DNA from 4 places in the Hydrogenophaga luteola genome. Region 3 is predicted to be linked to each of the others. Evidence: predicted binding sites of a transcription regulator. Region 3 holds the regulator's gene; each other region holds the start of a gene.
The links. The regulator sigma-54, encoded in region 3, starts transcription at its own class of promoters, with help from an activator protein. The targets are predictions, from matches to a motif close to TGGCANGNAANCTGCTTT.
Positions count from the first base shown of each region.

Region 1: the regulator sigma-54 is predicted to act here: its motif matches at 2,141-2,158, upstream of glnA (type I glutamate--ammonia ligase).
Region 2: the regulator sigma-54 is predicted to act here: its motif matches at 2,699-2,716, upstream of ACFOPI_RS14930 (ammonium transporter).
Region 4: the regulator sigma-54 is predicted to act here: its motif matches at 5,149-5,166, upstream of pedF (cytochrome c-550 PedF).

Region 1 covers NZ_JBHRXX010000007.1:527,276-535,149, forward strand. The annotation lists gene ACFOPI_RS17240 (alpha/beta fold hydrolase) at 1-179, opposite strand, end outside; gene ACFOPI_RS17245 (EI24 domain-containing protein) at 235-1,125, shown strand; gene ACFOPI_RS17250 (competence/damage-inducible protein A) at 1,131-1,964, shown strand; gene glnA (type I glutamate--ammonia ligase) at 2,209-3,624, shown strand; gene ACFOPI_RS17260 (hypothetical protein) at 3,882-4,388, shown strand; gene glnL (nitrogen regulation protein NR(II)) at 4,442-5,530, shown strand; gene ntrC (nitrogen regulation protein NR(I)) at 5,569-7,116, shown strand; gene xth (exodeoxyribonuclease III) at 7,124-7,874, opposite strand, start outside.
Region 2 covers NZ_JBHRXX010000007.1:51,723-59,596, reverse strand. The annotation lists gene ACFOPI_RS14950 (lipase secretion chaperone) at 1-342, opposite strand, end outside; gene ACFOPI_RS14945 (alpha/beta hydrolase family protein) at 363-1,229, opposite strand; gene ACFOPI_RS14940 (DUF2867 domain-containing protein) at 1,434-1,967, shown strand; gene ACFOPI_RS14935 (phytanoyl-CoA dioxygenase family protein) at 1,986-2,651, shown strand; gene ACFOPI_RS14930 (ammonium transporter) at 2,797-3,999, shown strand; gene ACFOPI_RS14925 (polysaccharide deacetylase family protein) at 4,087-4,962, opposite strand; gene ACFOPI_RS14920 (aspartate/glutamate racemase family protein) at 4,986-5,732, opposite strand; gene ACFOPI_RS14915 (GntR family transcriptional regulator) at 5,749-6,426, opposite strand; gene ACFOPI_RS14910 (TRAP transporter substrate-binding protein) at 6,761-7,765, shown strand; gene ACFOPI_RS14905 (TRAP transporter small permease) at 7,784-7,874, shown strand, end outside.
Region 3 covers NZ_JBHRXX010000004.1:156,981-164,854, reverse strand. The annotation lists gene ACFOPI_RS09940 (THUMP domain-containing class I SAM-dependent RNA methyltransferase) at 1-518, opposite strand, end outside; gene ACFOPI_RS09935 (RNA polymerase factor sigma-54) at 515-2,134, opposite strand; gene lptB (LPS export ABC transporter ATP-binding protein) at 2,147-2,896, opposite strand; gene lptA (lipopolysaccharide transport periplasmic protein LptA) at 2,932-3,531, opposite strand; gene ACFOPI_RS09920 (thiol:disulfide interchange protein DsbA/DsbL) at 3,708-4,346, opposite strand; gene ACFOPI_RS09915 (SPOR domain-containing protein) at 4,419-5,084, opposite strand; gene argS (arginine--tRNA ligase) at 5,099-6,796, opposite strand; gene ACFOPI_RS09905 (PsiF family protein) at 6,912-7,283, shown strand; gene ACFOPI_RS09900 (HTH-type transcriptional regulator ArgP) at 7,284-7,874, opposite strand, start outside.
Region 4 covers NZ_JBHRXX010000007.1:469,218-477,091, forward strand. The annotation lists gene pqqB (pyrroloquinoline quinone biosynthesis protein PqqB) at 1-476, opposite strand, end outside; gene pqqA (pyrroloquinoline quinone precursor peptide PqqA) at 553-627, opposite strand; gene ACFOPI_RS16975 (alpha/beta fold hydrolase) at 707-1,765, shown strand; gene ACFOPI_RS16980 (MBL fold metallo-hydrolase) at 1,762-2,778, shown strand; gene ACFOPI_RS16985 (sigma-54-dependent Fis family transcriptional regulator) at 2,755-4,806, opposite strand; gene pedF (cytochrome c-550 PedF) at 5,210-5,695, shown strand; gene ACFOPI_RS16995 (substrate-binding periplasmic protein) at 5,749-6,639, shown strand; gene ACFOPI_RS17000 (helix-turn-helix domain-containing protein) at 6,758-7,864, opposite strand.

The sequences.
Region 1 (7,874 bases), on a different contig from region 3:
TACACCCAGCCGGACCGTCCGGTGGCGTTGCACAGTTCCTTCGTCCAGTTGCGGCCTCGTTGGGTCCACATGGACACGCTGCCCAGCCCTTCGTGCAGGAACACCAGCGGCGAGCGGCCGGTCTGGCCTGGGATGTGTCGAACCTCCAGGCGGGTGCCATGGATGATGACGCTGTCCATCGTGTCTCCGCTTCGCGTGCCGCCGGGCTGGCGGGAAAACCGGTATTCTCGTTGCATGACTCAGCTGTTTGATGCGTTCTGGCGGGCGGTTGCTTACTGCATGCACCCGCGGGTGATCGGTTTGTCGTTCCTGCCCCTGGTACTGATGGTCGCACTGTCGTTTGGCCTGGGCTATTTCTTCTGGGACACGTCGGTCGATGCCGTCACGCAGTGGCTGCAGACCTATGAACTGGTTCAGGGCTTTCTGGGCTGGCTGGATCGCGTCGGTCTTGGCTCCATGCGGACGGTGTTTGCACCGCTGGTGGTCCTGGCTCTGGCGACTCCGGTGATCGTGTTGCTGTGCCTGCTGCTGGTCGCCGTGTTCATGACTCCGTCCATGGTTGAGCTGGTTGAGCAGCGACGCTTTCCGTCGCTCGAACGCAGGCGTGGTGGCTCCTTCGTGCTCGGCCTTTTGTGGTCGCTGGGTTCCACGCTCGTGGCCCTGGTGGTGCTGGTGCTTTCCATGCCCCTGTGGCTGGTTCCGCCGCTGGTGCTCATCCTGCCGCCGCTGATCTGGGGCTGGCTGACCTACCGCGTGTTTGCTTACGACGCACTGGCGCAGCATGCCAGCATTGCCGAGCGCAAGACCATCCTGCGTGAAAACCGCGGCAGTCTTCTGGTCATGGGAATCCTCAGCGGCTATCTTGGCGCAGCACCCAGCCTGCTCTGGGCATCCGGTGCCATGTTTGTGGCGCTGGCGCCGTTGCTGGTGCCGGTGGCCATCTGGATTTACACCCTGGTGTTTGCCTTTGCGTCTCTGTGGTTCGCACATTTCACGCTGGCGGCGCTGCAGCGTATGCGAGCTGCGCATGTGGTGGAGGTCCTGGATGCCGAGCCAGGAGGCCAGGCAGCCATGCCGCTGGAAACTCCACCGCCTACCACCGTTCTGCCGCCACCTGGCGCCTGACTTTCATGAGCACCAGTCAAGAGAATCTTCCGACGTTTGGACTGATCATCGTCGGCGATGAGATCCTGTCGGGCAAACGCGCTGACAAGCACCTGCCGAAGGTGATCGAACTGCTGGCGGAAAGGGGCCTCTCGCTGGCGTGGGCGCGTTTCATCGGGGATGACCGAGAGCGCATCACCGATGCGTTGCGAGAGGCTTTCGCCAGCGGTGATGTCGTGTTCAGCTGCGGTGGCATCGGTGCCACGCCCGACGATCACACCCGCCAGTGCGCAGCTGCGGCGCTGCAGGTGGACCTGGTGCTGCACCCCGAAGCCCGTGAGCTCATCGAGCAGAGGATGAGAGATGTGGCTGCAGAGAAGGGCGAGGTCTTCGATCCAGCAAGGCCAGACAACGTGCACCGCCTGAACATGGGGGTGTTTCCGGTCGGTGCCCGGATCATTCCCAACCCCTACAACAAGATTCCCGGGTTCAGTTGCGATGGACCCGGCGGGGGCTCGGTGCATTTTGTTCCCGGGTTCCCGGTGATGGCGTGGCCGATGATCGAGGCTCTGCTGGATGGGCCTTACCGCCACCTGCACCGGCAAGGCGTGTGGCAGGAGCGTTCGGTGGTGGTCATGGGGGCCATGGAAGCCACATTGACACCTCTGATGGAGGCCATCGAGCGCGAGCACCCGGTGAAGGTGTTCAGCCTGCCCAGCGTGGACCACCCAGAGTACGGGCGGCACATCGAGCTGGGTGTCAAGGGAGTCCCCGACGCTGTTGCCCCGGCGTTTGCGTCGCTGCTCGATGGGCTAGAACGGTTTGGTGCGAAATTGGGCCCCGAGTTGGTGCGTCAGTAGATTGCACCAGTGTGGTGCTTTATGCTGGAATGCACCAAAAAAATGCGAAATGAATGCGGTGAACTGCAATCACCCCAAGTACCGGGTGTGGCAGACCGCCGGCTCAACGCACTGCGCCATAATCTGCGCCGCCTTGGGGATTGGCGAGTCGTTTATTGATCCCGACGGCACAACTTTGGCACAGAAACTGCTTCATGCCTTTGTCAAATTCAGTTTTCCACTCACACAGCAACAGGAGTATTTGATGGCCAAGACCGTCGCAGACGTGATGCAAATGGTGAAGGACAACGAAGTCAAGTTCGTTGACTTCCGTTTCACCGACACCCGTGGCAAGGAACAGCACGTCACCGTGCCGATCTCGCACTTCGACGAAGACAAGTTCACCTCGGGCCACGCGTTCGATGGTTCCTCGGTGGCCGGCTGGAAGGGCATCGAAGCGTCGGACATGCAGCTCATGCCTGACCCGAGCACTGCCAACATCGACCCCTTCTTCGAAGAGACCACGCTGTTCCTGCAGTGCGACGTGATCGAGCCGGGCGATGGCAAGGCTTATGACCGCGATCCCCGCTCCATCGCCAAGCGCGCCGAAGCCTATCTGAAGGCTTCCGGCCTGGGAGATACCGCCTACTTTGGTCCCGAGCCCGAGTTCTTCATCTTCGACGGTGTGCGCTGGAGCAACGAGCCCGGCCGCGTGTTCAGCGAAATCGAAGAGTACGAGGCCCCCTGGAACAGTGGCGCCAAGCTCGAAGGCGGCAACCGCGGCCACCGTCCCACCACCAAGGGTGGCTACTTCCCCGTGCCCCCGGTCGACAGCACGCAGGACATGCGCGCCGAGATGGTCCTGATCCTCGAATCCCTGGGCATTCCGGTCGAAGTGTTCCACCACGAAGTGGCGGGCGCCGGCCAAAACGAAATCGGCACCAAGTTCTCGACCCTGGTCGAGCGCGCCGACTGGACCCAGGTTCTGAAGTACGTGGTCTGGAACGTGGCGAACGCCTACGGCAAGACGGCCACCTTCATGCCCAAGCCCTACGCTGGTGACAACGGCTCCGGCATGCACGTGCACCAGTCGATCTGGAAGGATGGCAAGAACCTGTTCGCAGGCGACGGCTACGCTGGTCTGAGCGACTTTGCCCTGTTCTACATCGGCGGCATCATCAAGCACGCTCGTGCGCTGAACGCCATCACCAACCCTGGCACGAACTCCTACAAGCGTCTGGTGCCCGGCTTCGAAGCCCCGGTCAAGCTGGCCTACTCGGCCCGCAATCGCTCCGCCTCGATCCGCATTCCTTACGTGGCCAACCCCAAGGGCCGCCGCATCGAAGCGCGTTTCCCCGATCCTTCCGCCAACCCGTACCTGGCCTTCTCGGCCCTGATGATGGCCGGCCTGGACGGTGTGGAGAACAAGATCCACCCGGGCGAAGCCGCCACCAAGGACCTCTACCACCTGCCGCCGGAAGAGGACAAGCTGGTCCCGACCGTCTGCCACAGCCTCGACCAGGCGCTGGAGTATCTCGACAAGGACCGCGCCTTCCTGACCAAGGGCGGCGTGTTCACCGACTCCATGCTGGACGCCTATATCGAGCTGAAGATGAGCGAAGTGACTCGCTTCCGCATGGCGCCGCACCCGGTGGAATTCGACATGTACTACAGCCTGTGATGGCGGGCCCGGTGACCGGGCCTCGCTCCGCAGCCAAAAAGGGACGGCCAGGCCGTCCTTTTTTTTGGCCGTTCGAACGAGCGCATGGGCATCCTGTCATGGCGGATACCATGCGGTCTGTTTTTGGGTCATACTGAAAAATGATTCTCAATGCGCCCACCGCGCCTGGAGCCCACGTGTTGTCGAAGCTGAACGTTGCCCGAAGAACGCATCGCGTCCTGATCCTTTCCATCGCCGCGGCGTGGTGGTTGCCGTCTGTGGCGCAAGAGCGAATCTATCGCTGTGGCAATGAGTACACCAACAACGCCACGGTGGCGAAGGCCCAGGGCTGCAAGCTGATGGAGGGCGGCAACATCACCGTCATTCAAGGCCCCGCGCCGCAGGCGGCTCCGCGGTCTGCCAGCTCCCCGGCAGCGCCCCGCAGTGCGCCTCGCAACGACTCGGCTGAGCAGCGTGCGCGCGACAGCGATGCCCGCCAGATCCTCGAGATGGAGTTGAGAAAGGCCGAAGAGCGCCTGGCTCAGGCCCAGAAGGCTTACGCCAATGGGCAACCCGAGAAAGAGGGCATCGAGTCGCGCAACCACCAGCGCTACCTTGATCGCGTGGCCGAGCTCAAGGCCGCGGTGAGCCGGGCCGAGGCCGATGTGAATGGTCTGCGGCGCGAACTGGCCCGCATGGGGGGGGCGCCAGCGGCGCCCGGCCCCGCGGGGCCTGCTCCTGCAGCGCCGGGTGCGACCGGGTCGTCTGATCCTGCCGCAAAATAGCCGGCTTGAAAAAACCAGACCTCTCTCCCACCCTTTCCCGTGTCGCCGCGGCCATGCTGCCGGGCAAGGCTGCTCAGCGCGCGGCTTCGGCGCACGGCAAATTCCACTCGCTCGATCTGCTGGCCACGCTGGTGGCGGTGGTGTCGCTCGACGGGCAGGTGCTCTTTGCCAATGCGGCGCTGGAGGATGCCCTGGGCATGTCCCGCCGCAGCATCACGGGCACGCTGCTTCAGGACTGCTTCACCGAGCCGCAGCTGCTCCAGAACGCGCTTGGTGGTGCGGCTGTCAACGAGTTCGCGGCCTTGCGGTACGACGCCTGGCTGCGACGCCTTACCCATGAGCCGCTGCCGGTCCATGTGGTGGTGGCGCAGACCGACACGGCGGGTGAGGTCATCGTCGAGCTGCTTCCGCTGGAGCAGCAGGCCCGGCAGGAACGGGAAGAGCGGCTGATCGACCAGGCACAGGCCAACAAGGAGTTGATCCGCAACCTGGCGCATGAGATCAAGAACCCGCTCGGCGGCATCCGCGGCGCGGCGCAGTTGCTGGAGCTGGAGCTCGACAACAAGCAACTGACCGAGTACACGCAGGTCATCATCCACGAAGCGGACCGGCTGCAGTCGCTGGTGGATCGCCTGCTGGCGCCGCACCGTCGGCCTCATGTGGTGGGCGACGTGAACATTCATGAGGTGTGCGAGCGTGTGCGCTCGCTGATCGTGGCTGAGTTCCCCCGGGGTCTGAAGGTGGTTCGCGACTACGACACCTCCATTCCCGAGTTCCGCGGCGATAAGGAGCAGCTGATCCAGGCGGTGCTCAACATCGCACACAACGCGGCGCAGGCGCTCGCGGAGCGCATCGCGGCGGGGGATGCGCAGATCACCCTGCGCACGCGCGTGGGCCGGCAGGTGACCTTCGGCAAGCAGCGCTACCGCCTGGCACTGGAATTGCATGTGATCGACAACGGGCCTGGCGTGCCCGATGCGATCAAGGACCGCATCTTCTTCCCGCTGGTGTCGGGTCGTGAGGGAGGTTCCGGGCTGGGGCTGACCTTGGCCCAAACCTTCGTGCAGCAGCACCATGGACTGATCGAGTGTGAGAGCGCGCCAGGCCACACGGATTTCAAATTGCTGATTCCGTTGCCATGAAACCGAAACGCCTCGCCTGAGGAAGGGAAGACGCACACATGAAGCCGATCTGGATAGTGGATGACGATCAATCGATCCGCTTTGTTCTGGAGAAGGCGCTGTTGAGGGAGAACCTGCCCACCCGCAGCTTCACCAATCCGCAGGAAGTCCTCAAGGCACTGAACGAGACGCCCGAAAGCGAAGGGCCGCAGATCCTCGTGAGCGACATCCGCATGCCGGGTGGGTCGGGCCTGGACCTGCTGGAGAAGGTCAAGGAGAAGCTGCCGGGTCTGCCGGTCATCATCATGACCGCGTTCTCCGATCTGGACAGCGCGGTGTCGGCCTTCCAGGGCGGCGCGTTCGAGTACCTGCCCAAGCCCTTCGATCTGCCCAAGGCGCTGGAGCTCATCCACCGCGCGGTGGAGGAGAGCCAGCGCGAGGAAGTGGCGCAGGAGTCGCTGTCGGCAGCGCCCGAGATGTTGGGCCAGGCACCGGCCATGCAGGACGTGTTCCGCGCCATCGGGCGGCTGTCGCAGAGCAACGTGACGGTGCTCATCACCGGTGAGTCTGGCTCGGGCAAGGAGCTGGTGGCGCGCGCGCTGCACAAGCACTCGCCGCGCGGTGGCGGTCCGTTCGTGGCGATCAACACCGCCGCCATTCCGAAGGACCTGCTGGAGTCCGAACTGTTCGGTCACGAGCGCGGCGCCTTCACCGGCGCGCAGACCATGCGCCGTGGCCGCTTCGAGCAGGCCGAAGGCGGCACGCTGTTCCTGGACGAAATCGGCGACATGCCGTTCGACCTCCAGACGCGCCTGCTGCGCGTGCTGTCCGACGGGCACTTCTACCGCGTCGGTGGCCACAGCGCCGTCAAGGCCAATGTGCGCGTGATCGCGGCGACCCACCAGAACCTGGAGCAGCGGGTTAAGGAAGGCGTGTTCCGCGAAGACCTGTTCCACCGCCTCAATGTGATCCGCTTGCGCCTGCCCGCCCTGCGGGAGCGGCGCGAGGACGTGCCCATGCTCACGCGCTTCTTCCTGCAGCAAAGCGCCAAGCAGCTGGGTGTGGAGCCCAAGCGCATTTCGGATGCGGCCCTGCGCCTGCTCAGCGGCTTCGATTTCCCCGGTAACGTGCGCCAGCTCGAAAATGTGTGCCACTGGCTGACGGTGATGGCGCCCGCGCAGATGATCGAGGTGAAGGACCTGCCGCCGGAGGTGCTGTCCGCGGTCGGCGACGTGGTGCCGCCGGATGTGCCGCTTCCCGCCGATCCGGTGGCGCCGGTGTTTGCTGCGCCGGCACCGGCGCCGTCGGCCGCCCCGGTGGAGTGGACCCCCGCGGTGCCCGAGGCGCCAGCGGTGGCCGCAGTCGCCGGTGCGCCGGCCGTGCCAGCCCCGGTGGCGGCCTGGGAACTGGGTCTTCAGGCCGAAGCCCGCTCGTTGCTGGAGGCCGGGCGCACCGACGTGTGGGACGTGCTCACGCGCCGCTTCGAGACCGGCCTGATCCTGACCGCTCTGGCGAATACGCGCGGCCGCCGCATTGAGGCCGCCCACAAGCTGGGCATCGGTCGCAACACGATCACCCGCAAGATCCAGGAGTTGAACCTGGAGTGACCCGTGCTCAGCTCAGTGTCAGCACCACCGGTGCGTGGTCGCTGGGCTGGGGGTTCTTGCGTGGGGCTCTGTCAATCTCGCAAGCGGTAGTGCGTGCCTTCAGCGCGTCGGTGATCAGGATGTGGTCGATGCGCAGGCCGCGATTCTTCTGGAAGCCCAGCATGCGGTAGTCCCACCAGCTGAAGGTCTTGGGCGGGTGTTCGAACAGCCGGTGGGCGTCGTGCAGACCCAGGCCGATCAGTCCCTGCAGCTGCGTGCGCTCTTCGGTCGTGCAGTGGATGGTTTCGCGCAGGCCCACCGGGTCCCACACGTCGGCGTCGTCGAAGGTGATGTTGTAGTCGCCCATCAGCACCAGCTGCGGGTGCGCCGCCATCTCGGCCCGCACCCATTCGCGCAGCGCGTCGAGCCAGCGCATCTTGTAGGCGAACTTGTCGCTGCCCGGCTCCTGGCCGTTGGGGAAGTAGGCGCCGATCACGCGCACGCCGTCGATGGTGGCGCAGAGCACGCGCGACTGTTCGTCGTCGAGACCCGGAATGTTTTTGATGACGTCGGCGGCGGGTGTCTTGCTCAGCAGTGCCACGCCGTTGTAGGTCTTCTGTCCGAACCACTGCGCGTGGTAGCCGGCGTCGGTGAAGGCCTGCACCGGGAACTTGTCGTCGGTGAGCTTGAGTTCCTGCAGGGCGAGCACGTCGACCGGGTTGGCGGCCAGCCAGGCCAGCACCTGGGGCAGGCGCACGTTGAGGGAGTTGACGTTCCAG
Region 2 (7,874 bases), on a different contig from region 3:
GCGCTCTGGTGGCGTCAGCACCACGAGGTTCTCCATCGCCACCCGCATGCGCTCGTCCAGCTTCAGGTTGCCCGCCAGGTCGACCCCGAACACCCGGCCACCGCCGCTTGACGGTGCCTGAACCGGGGGCATCCAGGCTTCGACCGGGGCCGGCAAAGGGGCTGGCTCGGGCTCCGTGCCCAGACGAGCATCCAGCCAGAGGCTGGGTGCGGTCCGGGACGGCGTCGCAGGCGCCGAACCGGTGACCAGCGGCGCCGATCCGGGCTTCTCTTCAAGACCCTTGACCCAGAACGCCACCACCACCAGCAGCACGCCACAGCCGGCCACGAGGCAGGCATTCACGCGCTTCTTGTCCATGGCAGTCAGTACGGGCAGTTGCTCTGATAGCGATCAAAACGCAACGTGGTGTTGTAGCTGTTGTGCTCCGCGCCGCACAGGAAGGTCGAGTAACGGGTGTCACCGTCCATGAAACGCTTCATCCAGGCCACACCGTAGCGACCGATGGCCTCGTTGCGCACGTTGGGTGCAAAGTGCGTCGCGTTCTGCAGCTCAGCATACGCCTTGGACGTGGTCGACGGGATGCTGGTGTAGAACGGCCGGGCGTGCACCGTCACGGCGGCGACGGTGTCGCCGTCGGCGCCGAAGATCATGGTGGGCACCCGCACCTGCGTGAAGCTGCTGGTGGTGTTCCAGGGCGTGAGCGGGAACGCGGCCTTGAGCGTCGGGTCGTCCTCGGCCGCAATCAGCGAGCCGCCGCCACCCATGGAATGCCCGGCCACCGCCTGGCGCGAGGGGTCGATGCGCCCCCGCACCGTGGCACTGGACCGGTTGAGCGCGTGGCTGAGCGCCGCCCGCAGCTGTCGCGCGCGCGAAGAGGGCTGGTCCAGTGTCGAGTTGGTGTTGATCACGATCACCACAAACCCATGCGACGACAGCTTCTCGCCGATCCAGGCCACGCTGCTTTGAGTGGCCGTGAAGCCGGGACTGATCGCGATCAGTCCGTACTGACCCGCGGTGCGCGGGTAGTAGATCGTGCCACCGCCAAAGCCGCTGGCCGAGAGTCGGGACACGCTTTCGCTGGAGATGCTGAGGTAGCCTGAAGTCGCGTTGAGCGATGACGAGGTGGGCGCGGTGGTCTGCGCCTGAGCCAGCCCCAGAGTCACCAGGGAAAGAAGGCAGGCGGCGCGCCATGTCAGGTGCCGGCGCGGGTGGATCGGTCGATCGGTCATGATGTCTCCTTGATGGATTGGTTGGTCTTGTTGGCGCCACTGCCTGTCCGTCTGGAACGGACGGCACGCGGCCAGGCCATGCTAGGAAGCCGTTCATCCGCGCGCTTGTACCGACTTGATGTGGGCGCTGCATCGAAACACAGCCACTGTCGCCAACGAGACAACAAAGCTGGGCAGCTTGTCCAACCAAACCCATTCAACTTGATGAACACCCCCACCGCCGTTACCCCGCCTGCGGGCAGCCGCATCGCCCAGCGCCTGGAAGGTGCCAACTTCCACGATGCATGGGCCATCGATGCCGCCGACCCGTCGCTGAGCGCGCTCGGCCAGTTCCTGAAATCGGCCCGGGCCACGCCGCGCTGGGTCGACGCCTGCATGACGCTGCGCAACCGTGCGGTGCAGCTGGTGGGCCTGAAGAACCTGGGCGAACTCTCTGAGATCAACCCCGCCCGCCCCGACGCGGATTACCGGCCTGGCGAGCGCGTGGGCATCTTCACCCTGTTCGAGAACACGCCCGACGAGGTGCTGCTGGGCGACCGCGACAAGCACCTGGACGTGGTGGTCTCGGTGCATTGCGCCCGCCCGACCGGTCAGCCCGTGCGCGTGACCGTCACCACCGTGGTCCACACCAAGAACCTGCTAGGCCGGCTGTACATGCTGCCGGTCAAGCCCATGCACACGCTGATTGCGCCTTCGGTGCTGCGCACCATCGGACTTCGTGCCCAGGTGAACACCTGAGCGCCCGGAGCCCACCTCATGCTGCGAGAACAGATTGATCAGCATGGCTGTGCCATGGTCGAAGCGGTCCTGGCGGCCACCGAAGTGCAAGCGCTCGGTTCGCAACTGGAAGCGGGGGGCGGCAAGCCGGGCCAGCGCGAGCGCCTCGTCGAGCCGTGGTGCGCCGAGCTGACCGCCCGTCTGCGCCGCCACCCAGCGCTGGCGCCGGTGCTCACTCCCGACCTGGTCGCACTGCAATGCATCTGTTTTGAAAAGTCGGCCGACCTCAATTGGCTCGTGGCGGTGCACCAGGACCTCAGCTTTCCAGTCGTGGGCCAAACGAACCATCCAGACTGGAAGGCCTGGTCGCGCAAAGACGGCACCCAATATGTGCAACCCCCTGTGCAGGTCCTCGAACAGCTTCTCGCAGTGCGTGTGCACTTGGACGCCTGCGGCCCCGATGACGGCGCGCTTTCAGTGGTTCCCGGTTCGCACCTGCAGGGCGTGATCACACCGGACGAGGCCATCCGCCTGCGCGCAGGGGACCAATCCTGCCCAGCAACACCCGGCGATGCCTTCCTGATGCGCCCCTTGCTGCTGCACCGATCTTCCAAGGCCCTGGGCAGCAGCCGGCGGAGGGTGCTTCACTATGTCTTCGGTCCGCGCGCGCTCCCCGACGGAATGGCCTGGCTGCATGCGGCGTGATGCAAGCAGGCACCCCATCGGTGCCCAATGCACCAGCAACAATCATTTGGCTCAGTTTTTGCTTTGACATGGTGCGATTCGCCATGCAGACCCTGTTTTGGCGCCAATCACGCACCAAAACAAGCCTTCTGCACGGAGATTTTTCATGGACGCACTCAAACAGGGCGCAGATGCCCTGTTCATCCTGCTCGGCGGGATCATGGTTCTGGCCATGCACGCCGGTTTCGCCTTTCTGGAGCTCGGCACGGTTCGCAAGAAGAACCAGGTCAACGCCCTGGTCAAGATCCTGGTCGATTTCTCGGTCTCGACCATCGCCTACTTCGTCGTGGGCTACGGCGTCGCCTACGGCACGCACTTCTTCATCGGCGCCGAAACGCTGGCGCAGAAGAACGGCTACGACCTGGTCAAGTTCTTCTTCCTGCTGACCTTTGCCGCCGCCATCCCGGCCATCATTTCCGGCGGTATTGCCGAACGCGCCAAGTTCTGGCCGCAACTGATCGCTACGGCCGTCATCGTCGGCTTCTTCTACCCCTTCTTCGAAGGTATCGCCTGGAACGGCCACTTCGGCGTGCAGGCCTGGATCGAGGCCACGACCGGTGCGACCTTCCACGATTTCGCCGGCTCGGTGGTGGTGCACGCCGTCGGCGGCTGGATCGCCCTGCCCGCGGTGATCTTCCTCGGCGCGCGCGCCAACCGCTACCGCAAGGACGGCGGCATCTCGGCCCACCCGCCCTCGAACATCCCGTTCCTGGCGCTGGGCGCCTGGATCCTGTGCGTCGGCTGGTTCGGCTTCAACGTCATGAGCGCCCAGACGCTGGACAAGATCTCGGGTCTGGTCGCGGTCAACTCGCTGATGGCCATGGTCGGCGGCACGCTGGCCGCGCTGATCGCCGGCAAGAACGACCCTGGCTTCGTGCACAACGGCCCGTTGGCCGGCCTGGTCGCCGTCTGCGCCGGCTCGGACCTGATGCACCCGCTGGGCGCACTGGTGGTGGGCGTGGTGGCTGGCTTGCTGTTCGTCTCCATGTTCACGTTGACCCAGAACCGCTGGAAGATCGACGACGTGCTCGGCGTCTGGCCGCTGCATGGCCTGTGCGGCACCTGGGGCGGCATCGCCGCCGGACTCTTCGGCCAACAGGCGCTGGGCGGCCTGGGTGGCGTCAGCTTCGGTGCGCAACTGCTGGGAACTGCCATAGGCGTGGCCTGGGCGCTGCTGGGCGGGGTGGTGGTCTACGGGTTGCTCAAGCTCACCCTGGGCCTTCGGCTGGACCAGGAAGAGGAGTACGACGGCGCCGACCTGAGCATCCACAAGATCAGCGCCACGCCGGACCGCGAAGTCAGCTGGTGACCCGCGTATGCGCATCCACCGTTCGGGTGCGACGCGATCCGACGACCGCGGGCCGTTGAAGCGCCGCGCTCCCTTGGCGCCAGGCGCTTATTCGGGGGTGTAGCCCGCTTCCGCAATGGCGCCGGCCGTGGTCAGCCAGCAGCCATCCCGCTTCCTGGCGATGTGCTCGAGTGCGCGCCGGAGCTGGCGCAGGCGGAAGGGCTGCCCAGTGATCATCGCGTGCAGGGCGATGCCCATGACCAGCGGCTGCGGATGGCGGTCGGCCTGCTCAAGCATCTCGTCGAACTGGTCCACGATCATGTCCGCAAAGTCCCCGGCGTGCATCTGTCGCCCGATGATGGCCGCGCTGTCGTTGAGTTCCTGCGGATACGGCACCGCCAGGAGCCGTCCACCCCTGGTGCGCAGCCACACCGGCTGGTCGTCCATGCACCAGTCCAGCACATAGCGGTAGCCCGCTTCATGCAGCAGGTCGGGTGTGCGTTCGGTTTCGGCAATCCAGGGACTCAGCCAGCCGGCCGGCCGCCGCCCCTCGTGGCGGGCGATCGTCTCGGTGACGTGATCGATCAACGCCCGCTCGTCCTCCTCCGCCAGATCCGCCTGGTGTTCGGAGTTCGTGCGCCCGTGGGAGGCGATCTCGGCGCCGTCGGTGCGGAAGGCGGCCACCAGGTCGGGTGCGACCGCGTAGAGCTCGCTGTTGATGAGCAGGGTCACCGGCAGCCCGCACTGCTGCAGCAACTCGCGCAGACGCCAGGCGCCCACGCGGTTTCCATATTCGCGCCAACTGTTGTTGAGCACGTCCGGCGCGGGGATGCCGGGCACGAGGTCTTCGACGAGGCCCTCACCGAAGGCGTAGTGCTCCAGGTTGAGGGCCACATAGACGGCGAGCCCGTGGCCACCTGGCCACCGCCCCGCCGGTCGGGACACGATGGGCGTATAGGGAAAACGGCCATGACTGCGCAACATCGGGATCTCCGTGAAGGGGGTATTCAGGCGCCTCGACCGAGGCGTGCCGCGATCGCGTGGTCCACATCCACCAGTTCGCGCGGTGGTGGCAAGGCATAGCTGCCCGCCGTCGGCTTGGGCAGCTTCAGCTGCGCCAGCAACTCGGCCTGGCGCACGGCGGCGTCGATGCAATCGACCACCGGCACGGGCACCGCCCCTTGCACGCGCGCAGGGACACCCGCCATCACGGCGCCGGTGAGCACGACCACTTCCGCACCATCGCGTTCGACCAGGTCACAGGCCGTGCGCTCGATCTCGCGGTCGAGTTCGTCGTGGGTGCCCCGACCGTAGGCGGCCGTGCTTTCGAGCGCCCGCCAACCTGCGATCCGGCTGGACAGGCCGTACGACGCCACCAGCTCCTGGTACAGCGGCAGGACACGACGACCGAACAGGATGATGCCCATGCGCCCGCCCAGCATGCAGGCGGTGTGCAGGGCCGCCTCCGTCATGCCGACCACAGGCACCGGCAACAGTTCGCGCGCGGCCCGGACACCCGTGTCGTAGGAAACGGCCACCACCACGGCGTCGCAGCCCTCGGCGTGCCGCGCGGCGAGCACGATGGTCGAGTGCTCGCCCATCGCCAGTTCGGCGCGGGTGGCGATCACCCGCGCACCAAAGGTGCCCGTGACCGGCACGATCTCGGTGCCCGGTGAAGCGCTGCGCCGCGCTTGCGCGGCCACCTTCTCAGTGACGATGTCCGACGTGTTGGCATTGATGACCAGCAAGCGCATGGGAGGCTCCCGGGGCTCAGTTCGCGGCGAAAACCGCCTCGAAATCGACTTCGCCGTCATCGTCGCGCCCGAAATCGAGTGAGGCTTCCACATGCCCCAGGTGGTCGACCATCAGATGCGCGGCCTTGTCCGCATCGCGCGCCTCGATGGCATCGACCAGGTCGCTGTGCTCGTGGTATGGGCAGGCCGGGACGTTCGGCGCGTCGTAGAGGATGATGACCAGGCAGGTCAGCGTCTCCAGCTCGCGCATGGTGCGTGCAAGAAAGCGGTTGCCGGCAATGTCGGCAATGATCTGGTGGAACTCGCCTGAGAGGCGAATGATGGCGCGCTTCTCGTTGGCGGCCCGGGCAGCGTGCTCCAGACCCACGTGATCTCTCAGGCGACGGATGTCGGCCGGCGTGGCGGTCGCCACGGCGCGGCGGATCAGATCCGGCTCGATCAGGCGTCGCGCCGCGAACACTTCCCTCGCCTCCTCCACCGATGGGCTGCTCACGTATGCACCCCGGTTGGGCTGCACCGTCACGATGCTGTCGTGCGCCAGCCGCTCGATGACCTGCCGGATCATGGTCCGGCTGACGCCGAACACCTTGGCCAGCTTCTCCTCTCCCAGCTTGGTGCCCGGCGGCAGCCGGTGCTCGACGATCGCCAGCACCACGCGCTGATGAATCGCGTCGACGCTGAGCTCCTTCTTCATCTGACTGATGGAGGGTCTTCCACGCTTCTTTTGTATGCTTGTTTCTTCCATTTTGTATCCAATATGTGCGCCAGTTTAATCGCTTGTGTTCTGCCAAAGCAAGAATGATTCGGTGAAATCCCACATAAATACATAGAGGAAAGCCAAGTTCAGCATTGCATGCAAACCTTTTGGCCCGCTTCTTGCAAACACGAAGAAGGGAGCCCTTGTTGCGCACCAATTCGATGCCGAAGGACTTATGAGCGAGTTGTTTTTGTATGCAATATCTTGTTGTTTTGCATCCAACTTGATGCGCTCGCGATCCCATTATCCCGAACCCACAGGAGCTTTCCTCATGACCCCTTCCTGGATCGGCCGCCTCGGCCTCACCTTCGCCCTCTCGCTCACCGTCGTCTCGGCCGCCTGGGCACAGGAACGCATCCGCATTGCCGGCAATTTCAGTGACAAACACTCGTCGTCCATCGCCATCGAACAGTTCAAAAAGGACGTCGAGGCCGGCACCGGCGGCAAGGTGATCGTCGAGACCTTCCCGAACATGCAGCTGGGTGGCGCCCAGGAGAACGTCACGCAGACGCGCGCCGGCACGATCATGGGGACCTGGGTCGGGATGGCCTTTCTCTCCCGCACCGTGCCCGAACTGGAGGCGGTGAGCCTGCCCTTCCTGTTCCCCAACCGTGAAGTCGCCTACAAGGTGATGGACGGCCCGATCGGCGAACTGATCGACAAGAAGCTCGAGGACAAGGGTTTCATCGCGCTCGGCTTCATGGAGCTCGGCTCGCGCCAGGTCACCAACAGCGTGCGTCCGATCAAGACCATCGCCGACCTCAAAGGTCTGAAGATCCGCCTGCAACCCAATGAGACGCACCTGGCCACCTTCCGCGCGCTCGGCGCCAACGCGCTGTCCATGGACATCAAGGAGGTGTACTCGGCCATGGAGCAGAAGGTCATCGACGGCCACGAGAACCCGTACAACCTGATCTACGACAGCCGCTTCTTCGAGGTGCAGAAGTACGTATCCAACACCGCCCACTTCTTCGACTTCATCGCCGTGGTTGCCAACCGGAAGAAGTTCCAGGCCCTGCCCCCCGAGCACCAGAAGGTGATCCGGACCGCGATGGACAAGGCGGTGGCCTGGCAGCGTGACGCCGCCGCGAAAGCCGACGTCGCCGCGCTGGCGGAACTGCAGAAGAAGGGCATGCAGTACGACGCCATTCCGGCCTCCGAGCGCGAAGCCATGCGCCGCGCCACCGCGGGCGTCGTGGACGACATCAAGAAGCGCGTGGGCGCCGAGCTGGTGGACCAGGTGCTCGCCGAAGTGAAAAAGGCCTCGGGTCAGTGACGCCCCGCCGGTGACGACATGAGCCGCCTGCTCCCTCCGAACCTGCAGCAGCACCAGGGTCGCCTGCGGCCCATGGCGCTGACCCTTCACACCCTGGACACGCTGGCGG
Region 3 (7,874 bases):
TCACCCTTGTCCTCGCGCCAGCCGCGCTTGAACAGAGGCTCGCCCGAGGTGTCGATGTAGAGGCTCACCGTGTCGGTGGTCAGGTGGGCGTAGAGTCGCACATCGGGCCAGGTGGTGTTGACGCTGGGGCGTTCGCCGCGTTTGTCGCGGAAGCGGTCGCAGACCGCGTCCTTGATCTTGAGCGCCGCGAAGTTCAGGCTCTTGAGCGGGCTGTGCTGGGCCGTGACCTCGACCTTGATGGTCTGCTGCGGGGTGAACCAGATCTCCCACGCGACCTCGCTGGCCGCGGCATAGAGGTCGTTCTCGCTGCGGTAGCCGCCGTGCCAGAGCTGCACCAGCACACGCTGGGCGAGCCGGCTGTGCAGGTTGAGTTTGAGCGCGTCGCGCCACGAGGACTGCAGCGCCACGCCAGCGCGCGACTTCTGCACAGCGGTCTCGCCGGTGATGCGGGTGACCTCGGCCGCGAGGTAGTCTTCCACCCCTGCGGCGCAAGGAAGGAACAGGGAAAGGGAGTTCAAAGCGCTTTTCTCAGGTTCGCGGGCGCGATGCGCAGCGCCTCGCGGTATTTCGCGACCGTGCGGCGCGCGCACTCGATGCCCTGCTCCTTGAGCAGGTCCGAGAGCTGGTTGTCCGACAGCGGTTTGGACGGCTCTTCGGAGGCAATGAACTGCTTGAGCAGCGCACGCACCGCGGTGCTCGACGCATTGCCGCCGGTCTCGGTGCCCAGGCTGGAGCCGAAGAAGTACTTCAGTTCGTAGGTGCCGAACGGCGTGGCCATGTACTTGGCCGTGGTCACGCGGCTGATCGTGGACTCGTGCAAACCCAGCTCGTCAGCGATCTCGCGCAGCACCAGCGGGCGCATGGCGAGCTCGCCGTGCATGAAGAAGTTGCGCTGGCGCTCGACGATGGCCGAGGACACACGCAGGATGGTGTCAAAGCGCTGCTGGATGTTCTTGATGAACCAGCGCGCTTCCTGCAGCCGTTGCTGCATGGCCGCGTGGCCGGCTTCGCCGCCGGCCTCGCGCCGCCCCCGCAGGGCGTTGGCGTAAACGTCGTGCACGCGCAGGCGCGGCATCACCTCGGCGTTGAGCGAGACCTTGAAGCCGCGACCGGCGCGGGTGACGATCACGTCGGGCACCACCACGTTGCGCTCGACGTCGACGAAGCGGCGCCCCGGCTTGGGCTCGAGCCGCGCGATCAGCGTCAGCGCCGCACGCACGGTCTCGTCGTCGTGCCCGGTGGCCGCACACAGGCGCTTGATGTCGCGCTTGGCCATCAGCTCCAGCGGCTGCTCGCAGATCGCCAGCGCCGCACGGGCCGCCGGCGTGTTGCGCAGGTCCATGATCTGCAGCCGCAGGCACTCCCCCAGGTCGCGCGCGCCCACGCCCGTGGGCTCCATCTGCTGCAGCCACTGCAGGGCGATGCCCAGGCGCCGCTCGATCGCCTCGACCTCGTCGAAGCGCGGTTCCTCATCGGCGGGCCGGCCGGCGGTCAGCCGCCAGCAGGCGCGGGCCAGCTCGTGCAGGCTGTCCTCCAGATAGCCATCGTCGTTGAGCGACTCGATCAGGAAGTACAGCGCCGCGCTGTCCTCGTCCGAGAGGCGCAGGCAGCGCGCCTGGTCGTGCAGCTGGTCCTGCAGGCTGACCGGCACACGGGCCAGGTCGGCGGCGGTGGCGGTGTCGTCGTCTTCGCTGCCGGAGCCGCTGTTGCGCGCAGGCGCTTCGCCCCCCCACTCGCTGTCGTCGGGCGCCATCTCGACCGTGCCGTCGCCTTCCCAGCTCTCTTCGACCGGGGTCGCACCGTCCAGCCGGCTCTCGACGTCGTCGCCGGTGCTGTCCGCGCTGTCGGCCGGGGCGGTGCGGGTGTCCGGCTCGGCGCTGCGCGGCTCAACCACCGGCTGCGCCGCTTCTTCCAGTTGCTCGCCGGCCACCACCGGCGCGTCCGCCGTCTGAACGCCGAAATCCTCGCGATCGGCCAGCTCCTCGCCACGTTCCAGGAACGGGTTCTCGTCGAGCATCTGCTCGACCTCCTGGGCCATCTCCAGCGTGGACAGCTGCAGCAGCCGGATCGACTGCTGCAGTTGTGGCGTCAGCGCGAGGTGCTGCGACACCCGCAGCGACAGACCTTGCTTCATCCGCTCATCCCGTCACATGCGGAAGTTCTCGCCGAGGTAGACGCGGCGCACCTCGGCGTTTTCAATGATTTCGGCGGTGGTCCCGCTGGCCAGCACATGACCGTCACTGATGATGTAGGCGTGGTCACAGATGCCCAGGGTTTCGCGCACGTTGTGGTCGGTGATCAGCACACCGATGCCGCGCGACTTGAGGAAGCTGATGATGTGCTGGATTTCCAGCACCGCGATCGGGTCGATGCCGGCGAAAGGCTCGTCCAGCAGGATGAACCGCGGGCGGGTGGCCAGCGCGCGGGCGATCTCCACGCGCCGGCGCTCACCGCCCGAGAGGGCGGGCGCGGGCGAATCGCGCAGGTGGTCGACGCGCAGCTCCTTGAGCAGCTCGTCCAGGCGGGCGTCGATCTCGCGCGCGGACAGCGGCTGGCCGTTGGCGTCCTGCTGCAGCTCCAGCACCGCGCGCACGTTCTGCGCCACCGTCAGCTTTCGGAAGATTGATGCTTCCTGCGGCAGGTAGCCCAGGCCCAGCCGGGCGCGCCGGTGGATGGGCAGGGATTCGATGCGGTGGTCGTCCAGCAGGATTTCGCCACCATCGGCCCGCAGCAGGCCGACGATCATGTAGAACGAGGTGGTTTTGCCGGCACCGTTGGGACCGAGCAGACCGACCACCTCGCCCTTGTCCACCGACAGGGATACGTCCTTGACCACCTTGCGGCTGCCATAGGACTTCTTGAGCCCTCTGACCTCCAGACGGCTGTGCGACACCATGTCGCCCGAAGGGCTGGCGCTGGCGACGGTCTCCGTCACTTCTTGGGCTCGGTGATCTTGCCGCTGGGGCGCAGCTTCGCCGGATCGGTCGCTGGAGCGGCGGGACCGTTCTTCTCCTCTTCCGGGATCGGCGTGAGCATGGCGCGCACGCGGCCGGTGGGATTGGCTGCCGTCTTGCTGGTGTCGCCACCCTTGACCGTGAACACCTCGGTCAGGCTGTTGTAGAGGATCTCGGTGCCTTCGCTCACGTCGTTGAGCAGGGTGCCGCGGTAGCGGCGCAGCACCGCGCGGCCGGTGAACAGCACCGTCTGAGCCTTGCTGTCGTATTCGATGCGGTCGCCTTCGCCCTCAATCCACTCGTCCAGACCTTCCCGTTTCTGGCGGAAGAAGCCGGCCTTCTCGGGCGTTCCCAGCAGCAGACCGTACTGGTTGCCCTGCGGGTCCTGGCGCACGTCCAGTTTGGCACCACGCATCAGGATGGTGCCCTTGGTGATCAGCACATTGCCGGTGAACACGCTGGTCTGGCGCGCCTCTTCGTAACGCAGCGCATCGGCCTCCACGTTCATGGGCTTGTCCTTGTCGGCCTTTTCGGCCTGCGCCAGCAGGGGCAGCGTCAGGCCAATGACGGCCAACATCCGGGCGATGGAACGGGGGGTTGGTGCGTGTAGGTGCATGGCGTATGAGGGCACAAATCTTGCATTCATTGTAGCGGTGCCCAAGCCGTTTCGCGGCAGCGGCGGCACATTGTTCCCGCCATGAAAGCAGGAAGCCCGCACAGGCGGGCTTCAAGAAGAGAAGTGACAGAAACCGGTCAGCCTTTGCGGGCCTCGGCGATCAGCGAGTCGGCCACCAGCAGAGTGCGCGGCCCCTGTCCACCCACATAGAACTTGCCGGCGATGCCCAGGGCGGGCGTGCCTTCTACCTGGTAGGCGTCCTGCAGACCGACGGCCTTCTTGGACAGCTCGGCGGCCTGACCGTTGAAGATGCCCAGAAACTGCTCGCGGTTCACGCCCTGCTTTTCGATCCAGGCGGTGATGGCGGGTGTCGTTGTCAGAGGCAGGCGCTCTTCATGGATGGCCTTGAACACCTTGACGTGCAGCGTGTCCACCAGGTTCATGGCCTCCAGCGTGAAGTACAGGCGCTGCATCGGCACGAAGTTCTGGTTGAAGGCCACCGGCATGCGGCGCACCGTGACGTGGGCCGGCTTGCGCTTGATCCACTCGCCGAAGACTGGCTCGAAGTTGTAGCAGTGGATGCAGCTGTAGGCAAAGAACTCGACCACCTCGACCTGCCCCGCCGGGCTCTCGGTCGGTGCTGGCTTGGCCAGGCGCTGGAAGTCGGTGCCTTCCTTGAAGGCCACGCGCTGGGCCAGTGCCGGCGACAGGGCCAGTCCGCTGGCGGTGGCGGCACCAGCCACCAGGAGGCTGCGCGAAAAATCTCGACGATGCATGGAATCGGACTCCTTGAAATGACCTGAATCAGGCTCCCGGGCCTGTGAAAAGTTCCTCGTGCGGTGGTGCAATCAGCGCTGCACCCGCACCAGCGCCGCCTCCACCCCGTTCACCTCCAGTTGCTCGCGCGTAGCCTCGGCCATGGATTTCTGGCCAAACGGCCCCATGCGGACGCGGAACACGGTGCGGCCCGACTGCTCGCGCTCGGTGATGGTGGCGTCCATGCCCAGCATGGCCAGCCGGGCCTTCTGCGCCTGCGCCTCTTCGGGAGACTTGAACGCCCCGGCCTGCACGAAGTAGGTGAACGGGTCGGCCCCCTGTGCAGCCGCGGGCTCCGCCGGTGCTCCAGCCTTGGCTTTCATCAGGTCGCCCAGCGGATCGGTGTCCGGCTTGGCGGCGTCTGCGGCTTTGGCGGCCGGCGCCTTGTCGGGCTCCGCCGCCGGAGATTCCTTCGGCGCAGTGTCGCCGGCCACCGGCGGCGGCGTCTCTGCAGGGGTCGGCAGCGGCGGCGCCTTGTTCACCAGCCCGGCATTCGGGTTCCAGCCCTTGTTGCGCTCGGCCTCGGCCGCATCGTCGGCCGGTTTGCGGGTGACGCCACGGTCCACGAAGGGCACCGGCACGCGCGTCACATACACGGCCACGGAAAGCGCCAGGCCCAGGCCGACGAGCAGGCCGACCACGAAGCCGACCAGGGTGCCGCCACGCTGAGTGCGGGCCTGCAGGAATGAAATGTTCATGGGAGGGGAGGGTTTCACATCTTCTGCGGGGCGCTCACGCCCAGCACGGCCAGACCATTGTGCAACACCTGCGCCGTCGCCCGGACCAGGGCCAGACGGGCTCGTTTGACCGCCTCGTCGTCCACCAGGATGCGCTCGGCGTCGTAGTAGCTGTGGTAGGCCGCGGCCAGCTCGCGCAGATAGAAGGTCACGTCGTGCGGGGCAAAGCCTTCGGCCGCCGCGGTCAACATGGCCGGGTACTTGGCCAGCAGCAGCATCAGCGACTGCGCGGCCGGCGTGTCCAGCGGCGACAGGTCGGTGCCGGCCAGCGAAGCCACGTCGCCGCCCCAGGCGGCCAGCACCGAGCAGATGCGCGCGTGGGCGTATTGCACGTAATAGACCGGGTTGTCGTTGTTCTTCTGCACGGCCAGATCGACGTCGAAGGTGTATTCGGTGTCGGGCTTGCGCGAGAGCAGGAAGAAGCGCACCGCGTCCTTGCTGGTCCACTCGATCAGGTCACGCAGGGTCACGTAGCTGCCGGCGCGCTTGCTGATCTTGACCTCTTCACCGTTGCGCACCACGCGCACCATGGTGTGCAGCACGTAGTCGGGGTAGCCCTGGGGGATGCCCACGCCCGCGGCCTGCAGGCCGGCGCGCACCCGCGCGATGGTGCCGTGGTGGTCGGTGCCCTGGATGTTGATGACCTTGGTGAAACCGCGCTCCCACTTGGCGATGTGGTAGGCCACGTCGGGCACGAAGTAGGTGTAGGTGCCGTCGCCCTTGCGCATGACGCGGTCCTTGTCGTCGCCGTAGTCGGTGGACCTGAGCCACAGCGCGCCGTCCTGCTCGTAGGTCTTGCCATTGGCGACCAGCTTATTCACCGTCGCGTCCACGCGGCCGTCGGTGTAGAGGCTGGATTCGAGGTAGTAGTGGTCGAACTTGACCGCGAAAGCTTGCAGGTCCAGATCCTGTTCGTTGCGCAGGTAGGCGACCGCGAACTGCCGGATGTTGTCGTAGTCCTCAACATCGCCGTTCGCGGTGAACTCGCGGTCGTCCGCCTTGACGGTAGCACGCGCCTTGAAGGCCTCGGCAATGTCGGCGATGTAGTCGCCGTTGTAGAAGTTCTTGGCCAGCGGGTTGTCGCTGGCGGTGGGCCAGCAGTCGTCGCCCGGTTTAAAGCCCTTGGCGCGCAGCTGTGTGCTGGTGGCCAGGGTGCCGATCTGCACGCCTGCGTCGTTGTAATAGAACTCGCGGTGCACGCTCCAGCCCTGGGTGCTGTAGAGGTTGCAGATCGCGTCGCCCAGCGCGGCCTGGCGGCCGTGGCCCACGTGCAGCGGGCCGGTGGGGTTGGCCGAGACAAACTCCACCATCAGGCGCTGGCCATTGGAGGGCTGGACGCCGAAGGCTTCGCCAGCATGCAGCACCTCGGTCACGATGGCCTGCTTGGCCGCGGGCTTGAGCCGCAGGTTCAGGAAGCCGGGCCCGGCGATCTCGATGTCGGCCACCCATTGCTGGTAGACCGGCAGCGCCATCAGCGCGGCCTTGAGCTGCTCGCCCAGCTGGCGCGGGTTGGCTTTCAGCGGTTTGGCCAGCTGCATGGCGGCCGTGACTGCGTAGTCGCCATGGGCCGCGACCTTGGGCGATTCGAAGGCGGCCTTGTCGCCGGCACCGGGTGAGAGCTGGTCCAGCGCCTGCGCGAGGCCGGCCAGCAGTTCCTGTTTGATCTTGAGCATAGGGACGGGATTTTAGGTTCGGGAAAGCCCTGCCCCCGGCTGTCAGACAGCCTTAAGACAAACGCGGGTATCGTTTCCGGGCCCGTTTCGGGCACTTCACCCCACAAGGCACCACATGAAACAACTGCTGACCCTGCTCGCCCTGACCGGAACCCTCTCACTGGCCCTCGCCCAGACGGCGGCTCCTGCGGCCGCACCTGCCGCCGCTGCGGCACCCGCTCCCGCCGCGGCGCCAGTGGCGGCCCCCGCGGCCGACAAGAAGCCGACCGCCCAGCAGAACCGCATGAAGACCTGCAACGCCGACCCGAAAGCCAAGACGCTCAAGGGCGACGAGCGCAAGGCCTTCATGAGCAAATGCCTGAGCGGCGAGGAAGAGGCCGGCAACAGCCAGCAGAACAAGATGAAGACCTGCAACGAGGAGGCCGGCAAGAAGGCGCTCAAGGGCGATGAGCGCAAGGCTTTCATGAGCACCTGTCTGAAGGGCTGATCAGCCCGCCACGGGCGGCAAGGCGGCATGCGCCGCCGCCTTGACCGCCTGCGTTAGCCGCTGCGCCGACAGCGGCTCGCGCGCCCAGTGCTGCCAGTACAGCGTCACGTCCACCGTGGCGTCGGGCAGCACTTCCTGCAGGCCCGGCCGCCCGTGCAGGTTCTGCTCGGGCACCATGCCCCAGCCCAGCCCCAGTTCGATCGCCCGCTCGAAGGCGTCCACCGCAGGCGCGTAGTGGCGCGGGTAGCTGGGTTGCTTCAGGCCGAAGTGCTGCAGCAGGAAGGCGTCCTGCAACGCGTCCTTTCGATTGAAGATGATGGCCGGGTGCGCCAGCAAGCGGTGAGGCGACACCGCGCCGCGCGGTGTTCGGCAGCGCTGCACCACCTCGGGCGCGGCCACGCAGCGGTAGCGCATCACGCCCAGCGGCTCGGCCACGCAGCCCCGCATCGGCTCGGCCAGCGTCGTGACGCAGCCGATCACCTCGCCGCTCTTGAGCGCGTCATGCGTGTGGTCCTGGTCGTCGATGGTGATCTCCAGCAGCAGGCGGTGTCGCTGCAGCAGCGGTGCCACGCCGGGCAGGAACCAGCTGGC
Region 4 (7,874 bases), on a different contig from region 3:
GTGTGCAGCTGCAGGCCGGGCAGGGCGGCGATGTGCACCGCGCTGCCGTCGATGGGCAGCTCCTGGCGCGCCGTGTCGCAGTAGTGCGAGAGGATTCCGGTGATGGGGAAGCCGCTGCCGATGTCGGAGAAGACCTCGGGCGTGGCCAGCAGTGGCAGCGGCGTCTTGCGCTCGCGCAGCATCAGCAGGCCGGTGACGTGGTCGATCTGCGCGTCCATCAGCAGTACGGCGGCGATGCCGCTGTCGCGGATGGCTCGGCCCGGCTGCAGCTCGGGGTTGTCGCGGATCTGGGTGAGGATGTCGGGCGAGGCGTTGACCAGCAGCCAGTCCTGGCCGTTGTCGCTCACCGCAATCGAGGACTGGGTGCGGGCGCGGGCCTTGAGCGTGCCCCGGCGCAGGCCGCTGCAGTTGGGGCAGTTGCAGTTCCACTGCGGGAAACCGCCGCCGGCGGAAGAACCTAGGACGCGGATGCGCATGGATGGGAAAGGCAGGGGTGGAAAAAAGGCGCACGTGTGCGAGCACCCGTGCGCCTGAGGTCGCTTGCGCTGGTGGTCAGCGGTTGGCGATGTACATCGTGATTTCGAAACCGAAGCGCAGGTCGGTGAAGGCGGGGGTGGTCCACTGCATGTCTTGTCTCCAAAGTAAGGTTGGCATGAATCGTGACTGCTAACCTGCCTGCCTCGTCGCAGTTCAAGTCGCACCCGATATGAGCAAATTCGATGCCACCACGTCAAGCCCCTGGCGGCGCCAGCGGGATCTGTACCGTGGCGGACCACACCACCTGGCCTGGCATCTGGGGGGAAACCCTGAGGGCGCACCCTGGCTGGTGCTGCACGGTGGTCCGGGCAGCGGCGCGAACCCCGGTCTGCTGGCGCCTCTGGATCTGTCGCGGCACCTGGCCATCGTGCCCGATCAGCGGGGCAGCGGCGCCAGCAGACCGCGCGGGAGCATCGTGCGCAACCACACGGCGGCGCTGGTGTCCGACCTAGAAACCCTGCGGCGGCAGCTGGGGCTGGAGCGCTGGTCGCTGCTGGCTGGCTCCTGGGGCACGGTGCTCGCGCTGGCCTACGCGCAGGCCCATCCGCAGCGGGTGCAACGGATGGTGTTGCGCGGCGCCTTCGCGCTGTCGCGGCGGGAGATCGGTGGCCTGTTGAATGGCGCGGCATCAGGGAAGACCCTGAGTGTTCCTGTGACCTTCTGGCCAGCGCCACGCAGTGTGGCACTGCCCGCGCTGCTGGCTCGTCTGTGCCAGTTGCTCCAATCCGGTACACCCGCTGTTGCAGGTCTGGGCGCGGCGCGGCGCTGGGCACTGCTCGAATCGCGCGCCGCGGCGCGGGGCCTGTGGCGCGCGCTGCTTGCTGCCGAAGGGTCCGTGGCCGCAGGCCGAGCTGCCTGGGCTTCCCAGCGGCGGCGCGATAGGCGCATGGCGGCGGGGTTCCAGCGCCGTGGGGGCCGCATCGACGGCACGGACCGGGCGCTGCTGCGCAAATTCCGCATCCAGTCTCACTACCTGTTGCGGCGCGGCTTTGTGCGACCGGGCGGGCTGGACCGGGCGGTGCGTGTGGTCGCGCTCGCGGGTGTGCCGGTGGACTGGGTGCACGGCGCGTTTGACGCGGTGTGCCCGCCGCAGAACAGCCGGCGCTGGCATGCGCAGATGGAGCGCCTCGCGCCCGGAAGTTCCTCGCTCACGCTGACCCGCGCCGGACACCTGGGCCACGAGCCACACACGCTGGCCGCGCTGCGCCAGAAGGTGAGGCGGTCGTGAGACCCGGCTTGATGGCCTGGTATCGCTGGGTGCTGGCCGTGCTGCTCCTTGGGCAGGTCGCGTCTCTCCGGGCGGCCCCGGACTGCGACTCGCTGCAGCCGGTGCCCTGGCGCGCCGTGGCGCCGGGCGCCTGGGTCTGGCTGCCACCGGACGGCAGCGATGTGTCGGCCGACAACGCCGGCCATGTGGTGCCCACCAGCGTGCTGGTGTCAGGGCGCCAGGCGCTGGTCATCGACCCCGGGCCCAGCCACTGGCACGGCGAACGTGTGCGGCGTTCGCTGGCCTGCCGCTTTGGCGCGCAGGTGCGCTGGATCGTCAACACCCACGCGCATTCCGAGAACGTGCTGGCCAACTCAGCCTTTGCCGCCGACGTGGCCGCCGGCCGCACGCAGATCCTTGCGACCGCAGCCACCCGCGAAGGCATGGCGCTGCGCTGCCCGGACTGTCTGGCCAGCCTGACCCGGCGGGTGGGTGAAGCCGGCATGGCGGGCACGCGCATCGTGCTGCCCACGCGCACGTTGTCCGAAGGCGAGGTGCTGCGCCTGGGTCGCTGGCGATTGCGCGTGATGCGGGTGGAGCACGCGCACACCGAGGGCGACCTGGTGCTGTGGGACGCGCGGCAGCGCGTGTTGTGGGCCGGTGGGCTCGTCTACCAGCGCCGTGTGCCCGAACTCGCGCAAGGTCATCTGGAGGGCTGGATCGCTGCACTGGACCGGCTGCAGGCTCTGGGGCCCAGGCAGGTGATCGCCACCACCTGGTCGGTCGCGCCAACGTCGGGACACCCGTCCGCGCTGCAGGACACGCGCGCCTACCTCGGCGCGCTGCGCGATAAGACCTTGCAGGCCATGGACGAAGGCGGACAGCCGCAGGAGATCGACCGCGTCGCCTTGCCCGCCTTCCGCGACTGGGCGGGCTACGAGGAAAGGCACGGCTTCAACGTGCTGCGCGCCTGGCGCGAACTGGAGCCCGTGTGGATGGACCGCCAGCCCTCAGCCCAACAGATCGGGCGGTAGCAGGTGCTTCTTTCGGTAGATCGTGTTGCGCGAGACGCCCAGCGCTTTGGCCGCGGCCGACACATTGCCGCCGTGCAGGCGCAGCATCTGCGCCATCGCGCTGATCGCCACGTCCTGCAGCTTCTGTCCATCCACCGTGGGTTCGGGCATGGGCGGCGCGCTGGGCACCTCCGGCAGCGAGGCGTCGACGGTCGGTACCGGCGTGCTCAGGCGCTGCGCCACCGGGTGCGGCAGGCCGTGTTCCAGCTCTTCGAGGAAGTCGTCCGGCAGGTGCTCCATGTCGATCATGCCGGCACAGCCGACCATCACCACCGCCGTACGCAGCAGGTTGTGCAGCTGGCGGAAGTTGCCCGGCCAGTGGTAGCGCTTGAAGATGTCCATCACCCGCGGTGCGATGCCTATGTTCTGGCCGCTCTCGCACAGCGACTTGACGATCTTTTGCACCACCAGGTCGAAGTCGGTGCGCTCGCGCAGCGCCGGCAGGCGCACCACCAGGCCGTTGAGACGGTAGTAGAGGTCTTCGCGGAAGTCGCCGCGCGCGATCATGTCCTTGAGGTTCTTGTGGGTGGCGCTGACGATGGCCACGTCCACGTCGACCTCCTTGCCCGCACCCAGCGGACTCACCCGCCGCTCCTGCAGCACACGCAACAGCCGCGCCTGCAGGTGCTTGGGCATGTCGCCGATTTCGTCGAGGAACAGCGTGCCACCGTTGGCTTGCAGGATCTTGCCGATCGAGCCCTTCTTGCGCGCGCCGGTGAAGGCGCCTTCTTCGTAGCCGAACAGCTCCGACTCGATCAGGGTGTCGGGAATGGAGGCGCAGTTGACCGAGACAAAGGGCTGGCCCGAGCGGTTGGAGTCGCCGTGGATGGCCTGCGCCAGCAGGTCTTTGCCGGTGCCGGTCTCGCCCAGGATCATCACCGGGATGTCCTTGCCCGAGACCATGCGCAGCTTGTGGATCACGGCCGAGACCTGCGGGTCGCCGGTGTCCAGGTACTGCAGCGTGGAGAGGTGCGGCTTGCGCGGCACCACCTTGGCCACCGCAGGCGAGGGTGTGGCGGCGGCCTGTTCTTCGGCCTGCTGCGGCGTCACCGGCATGGGCCGGCCTGCGTTCCAGGGGTTGGCCGCCTTGATCTTGACGCGGCACCACACGGCCACGCCGTTGTGCAGCACCAGCTGCTTGGGCGTGGGAAGGGTGCCGCTGAACAGGTCGACCAGCGAGGAGATCGGGATGCCGAACAGCGAGGAGAAGGTGTGGGCCTTGAGCGCAGCAAACGGCAGCCCGATCTGGAACTGTGCGCTGCGGTTGGCCGAGATGAAGCGGCCCTCGGGCGAGAACACCGCGATGCCTTCGACCAGGGTGCCGAGAAACTCCGAGCGGGTGTGGAAGTGCACCCGGATCGCCTTCGGGAAGATGTCGGCGAACATGTGGTTCTCGATCATCTGCGCCGACATGCGCACCAGGGCCAGCGTGTGCTGGTGAAAGCTGCGCTGGTCGCCGGTCACGTCCAGTGCGCCGATGACCTGACCGTAGGGGTCGAAGATCGGCGAGCACGAGCAGGTCAGGAACTTGTTGGCGTTCAGGAAGTGCTGGTTGCCATGGACGGTGAGCGCCTCTTCTTCGGTCAGCGCGGTGCCGATCGCGTTGGTGCCCTTGGTCTGCTCGGACCAGTCCATGCCGGGCATCAGCGCCACGCGCGAGGCTTTTTCCAGGAAGTCGTTGTCGCCCAGCGAGTGCAGCACCATGCCCTTGGCCGAGGTCAGCAGCACCATGCTGTGGGTGTTGGCGATCTGGTCGTACAGCGTCTCCATGACCGGTGCCGCGTGCTGGAACAGGAAGCGGTTTTCGTCCAGGGCGCTGGTCAGGTCGCCACGCAGCGGGCTGGAAAAGTCGGGTTCGCTCTGTTCGGTGATGCCGAATGCACGCGAGCGCTGATGCGACTGGCCGATCGGATCATGTCCGGCCTCGTGGGGGGCAGAAGGCATGCTGACACGCTCTCGGCCGGGTGGCGTGTACATGGCGGCACTCATGTTGTCTCCAGGGTCCGGGGGAAGGCCTCCCCAGTAATCCATCGACCAGTTCGGCTCGATGGGGCCGAACTGAAGCGGATCGTGGTCGTTGCTGTCCTGACTCATGTGATTTTCTTCATATCTGTGCCACGAATCAACAGTGGGAAATCCCTGAATGAAACAAGCTGTGGCGGGTGCCTCCTTCCGGTACAAAGCAAATCCCCGGCCAGCTCACAGTGGCCCCTTGTGCCCGTTCGGAATGGGACAGTGGTGGGGGTGTGGGACAACGGGGTGGTTCAATTTGGAACACATGGGCATTGCAATTGGGCCGGGATGCGGGTGACACAGAGGCGGTTCTTTTTGTGGCCCGCTTATTGCTGACCGGGTGTCAGAAGCCCTTTTTTCTGAACCTGGAGACAAGCCCATGAACGTCCGTTTTTCCCTCGCATCCCGACGCGCTGTCGCCCTGCTGGTGGCCGGCCTGACCGCCACCGCTGTGTATGCCCACGGGGACGTGGTCCCGCAGGCCGTGGACACCAGCACCCTGCCGCAGCTGGGCGCCAAGTGGCTGGACGCCAACCCCTACAACGAGCAGAGCCCGGCCCGCAAGGAGGCGCTGCGCATCGGCACCTCAGCCTACAACCAGAACTGCGCCCGCTGCCATGGCCTGGAAGCCATCTCCGGCGGCATCTCGCCCGACCTGCGCAAGATGGACAGCGACTGCTCCGGCCTGGCCGACGCGGCCAAGAAGGCCTCCTGCATGAAGGAAATGGACGACTACTTCATCTCCACCGTGCGCCGCGGCCGCGTGCGCGACGGGCGTGTCTACATGCCGCCGTTCGAAGGCACGCTGACGCAGGAAGCGATCTGGACCATCCGCACCTACATCGAGACCCGCCGCGAACCCTGAGCCCACGCCACCGGCGGGGCCGTCAGCGACAACATCACAGAGAGACAAGACCCATGACCGACTCCACCCTGAAGACTTCCAGGGGCCTGCGCCGCCGCGAAGCGCTGGCGCTGCTGCCGGCCGCGCTGGCCATGCCCTGGCCGGTGCTGGCGCAGACCGACCTGAGCGACCTGGCGCGCATCCGCGCCAACGGGGCGCTCAAAGTCGCGGTGTACAAGGACAACGCACCGTTCTCCAGCGGCCCGGCCACGGACATGAAAGGCCTGGACGTGTCACTGGCCGAGGCGCTGGCCCGCCAGATGAATCTCAAGCTCTCGCTGCTGCCGTTCGACGCAGGCGAGAACATGAACGACGATCTGCGCAACATGGTCTGGCGCGGCCACTACCTGGGCTACGGGCCGGCCGACGTGATGCTGCAGGTGCCGGCCGACCGCTTCCTGGCCAATGGGAACCCGCAGGTGACGATCATGGCGCCCTACATGCGCCAGTCGAATGTGCTGCTGCACGACAGCCGGCGTCTGGCCTCGGCCGCTTCCCCCGAAGACCTCAAGGGCCTGCCGCTGGCGGCTGAGCGCGGCGCGGGGGCGGCCAGCGTGCTCATGGGCTATGGCGGTGGGCTGTTGCGCAACCAGGTCTCGATCTACCCCTCGGGCGTCGAGGCCGCGCAGGCGGTGATCGACGGCAAGGCCGCAGGCGCGTTCGTGCTGCGGGCGCAGGCCGAGGCCGCGCTGTTCCAGCGCAAGGCGTCGGTGGAGCAGTTCCCGCTGTCCAAACTCAACCTCAACAACGGCATTGCCGACACCGGCTGGCCGGTGGGCATGGCGATCAAGGCGGCCCACAAGGACCTGGCGACCGCGCTGGACACGGCCATGAAAGCACTGCGCGAGAGCGGCGAGCTGCTGGCCATGTTCAAGCAACATGGCTTGACCCTTACGGCTCCTTGAAGGAAGCGCAGCCGGAGCGCGCGCCCCCAGACCAGTCGCCCCGTTGGACCGGCTTTGCCGGACCACAGGGGCGGTCCCCTCGCGCAGCAGGGGGGAAGCCGCGCAGCGGCGCAGGGGGCTATTTCTTTTTCGTGAGTTTGCGGTAGACCGTCGCGCGGCTGATGCCGAGCGCGCGGGCCGCTTCCATGACGTTGCCGCGCGCGTCTTCCACCGCGCGGCGGATCAGGGCGGCCTCCACGTCCTTGAGCGGCACACTGTGGCTGGCCGGGCGCGGCGAGCCGGAGACGCGGCCTGGTCCCTGGGCCAGCAGTTGCAGCCGCAGGCCGGACCACAGCGGCACCTCGAACGCCGGGCGCTGCGCGCGGGCCGCGTCGAACAGGCCATCGGTGGGCACCGCGAAGACCTCGCTGCAGTGCATCGCGCCCTCCTGCGGCATCAGGCCCAGCATGTCGGAGGCCGCGCGGTTGGCGCCGATGATGCGGCCGTCGTCGTCCACACAGACCAGGCCGTCGTTGTCGTCGCCGAGCACACGGCCCGGCCAGTTCAGGCGCAGCAGCATGCGGTGCGGGCGCGAGGTGGTCAGCGCGTTCTCGATGCTGCGCGCCGACTGCGTCACCAGGTGCTTGAGGGCGGGTTGTTCCGCCACGTCGATACCCGTCAGGTCCAGCATGCCGACGCAGTGACCGTCCGGCCCCCAGATCGGCGCGCCGGCGCAGCTGAAGGCGCCGTTGTCGTGGAAGAAGTGTTCGCCGCGGTGCAGCCAGACCGGCTCGTGGTCGGTCAGCGTGGTGCCGATGGCGGTGGTGCCGACGGCGCGCTCGGAGAGGTCGACCCCCACGCGCGCGATGGCCGCGGCCCGCGGGTTGTTGCGGTCGACCGGGCCGTCCACGTCGATCACCGTGCCGCGGGCGTCCGTGAGGATGGCGAAGTAGCGGGTGTGCACCATCGCCCGCGAGAGCGAGCGGATCACCGGCGCGGCGGCCTGGATCAGGGGCTGGCTCGCCTCCAGCGCCTGGCGCATGCCGCTGGCCGACACCGGCTCGAAGGCCACGCGCTGGTGCGGGTCCTGTCCCATGGCCAGGCAGCGACGCCAGGAGCGTTCGATCGGAGCGGCCAGCCAGGGTGAGGGGGCGCTGTCGCGCGCCTCCAGCACCGACAGGCGCGCACGTTCGATCAGGGCCAGACGCTGGTCAGGGAGCAGGGGGGAATGGACGGTGGTGGTCACATCGGCCTCG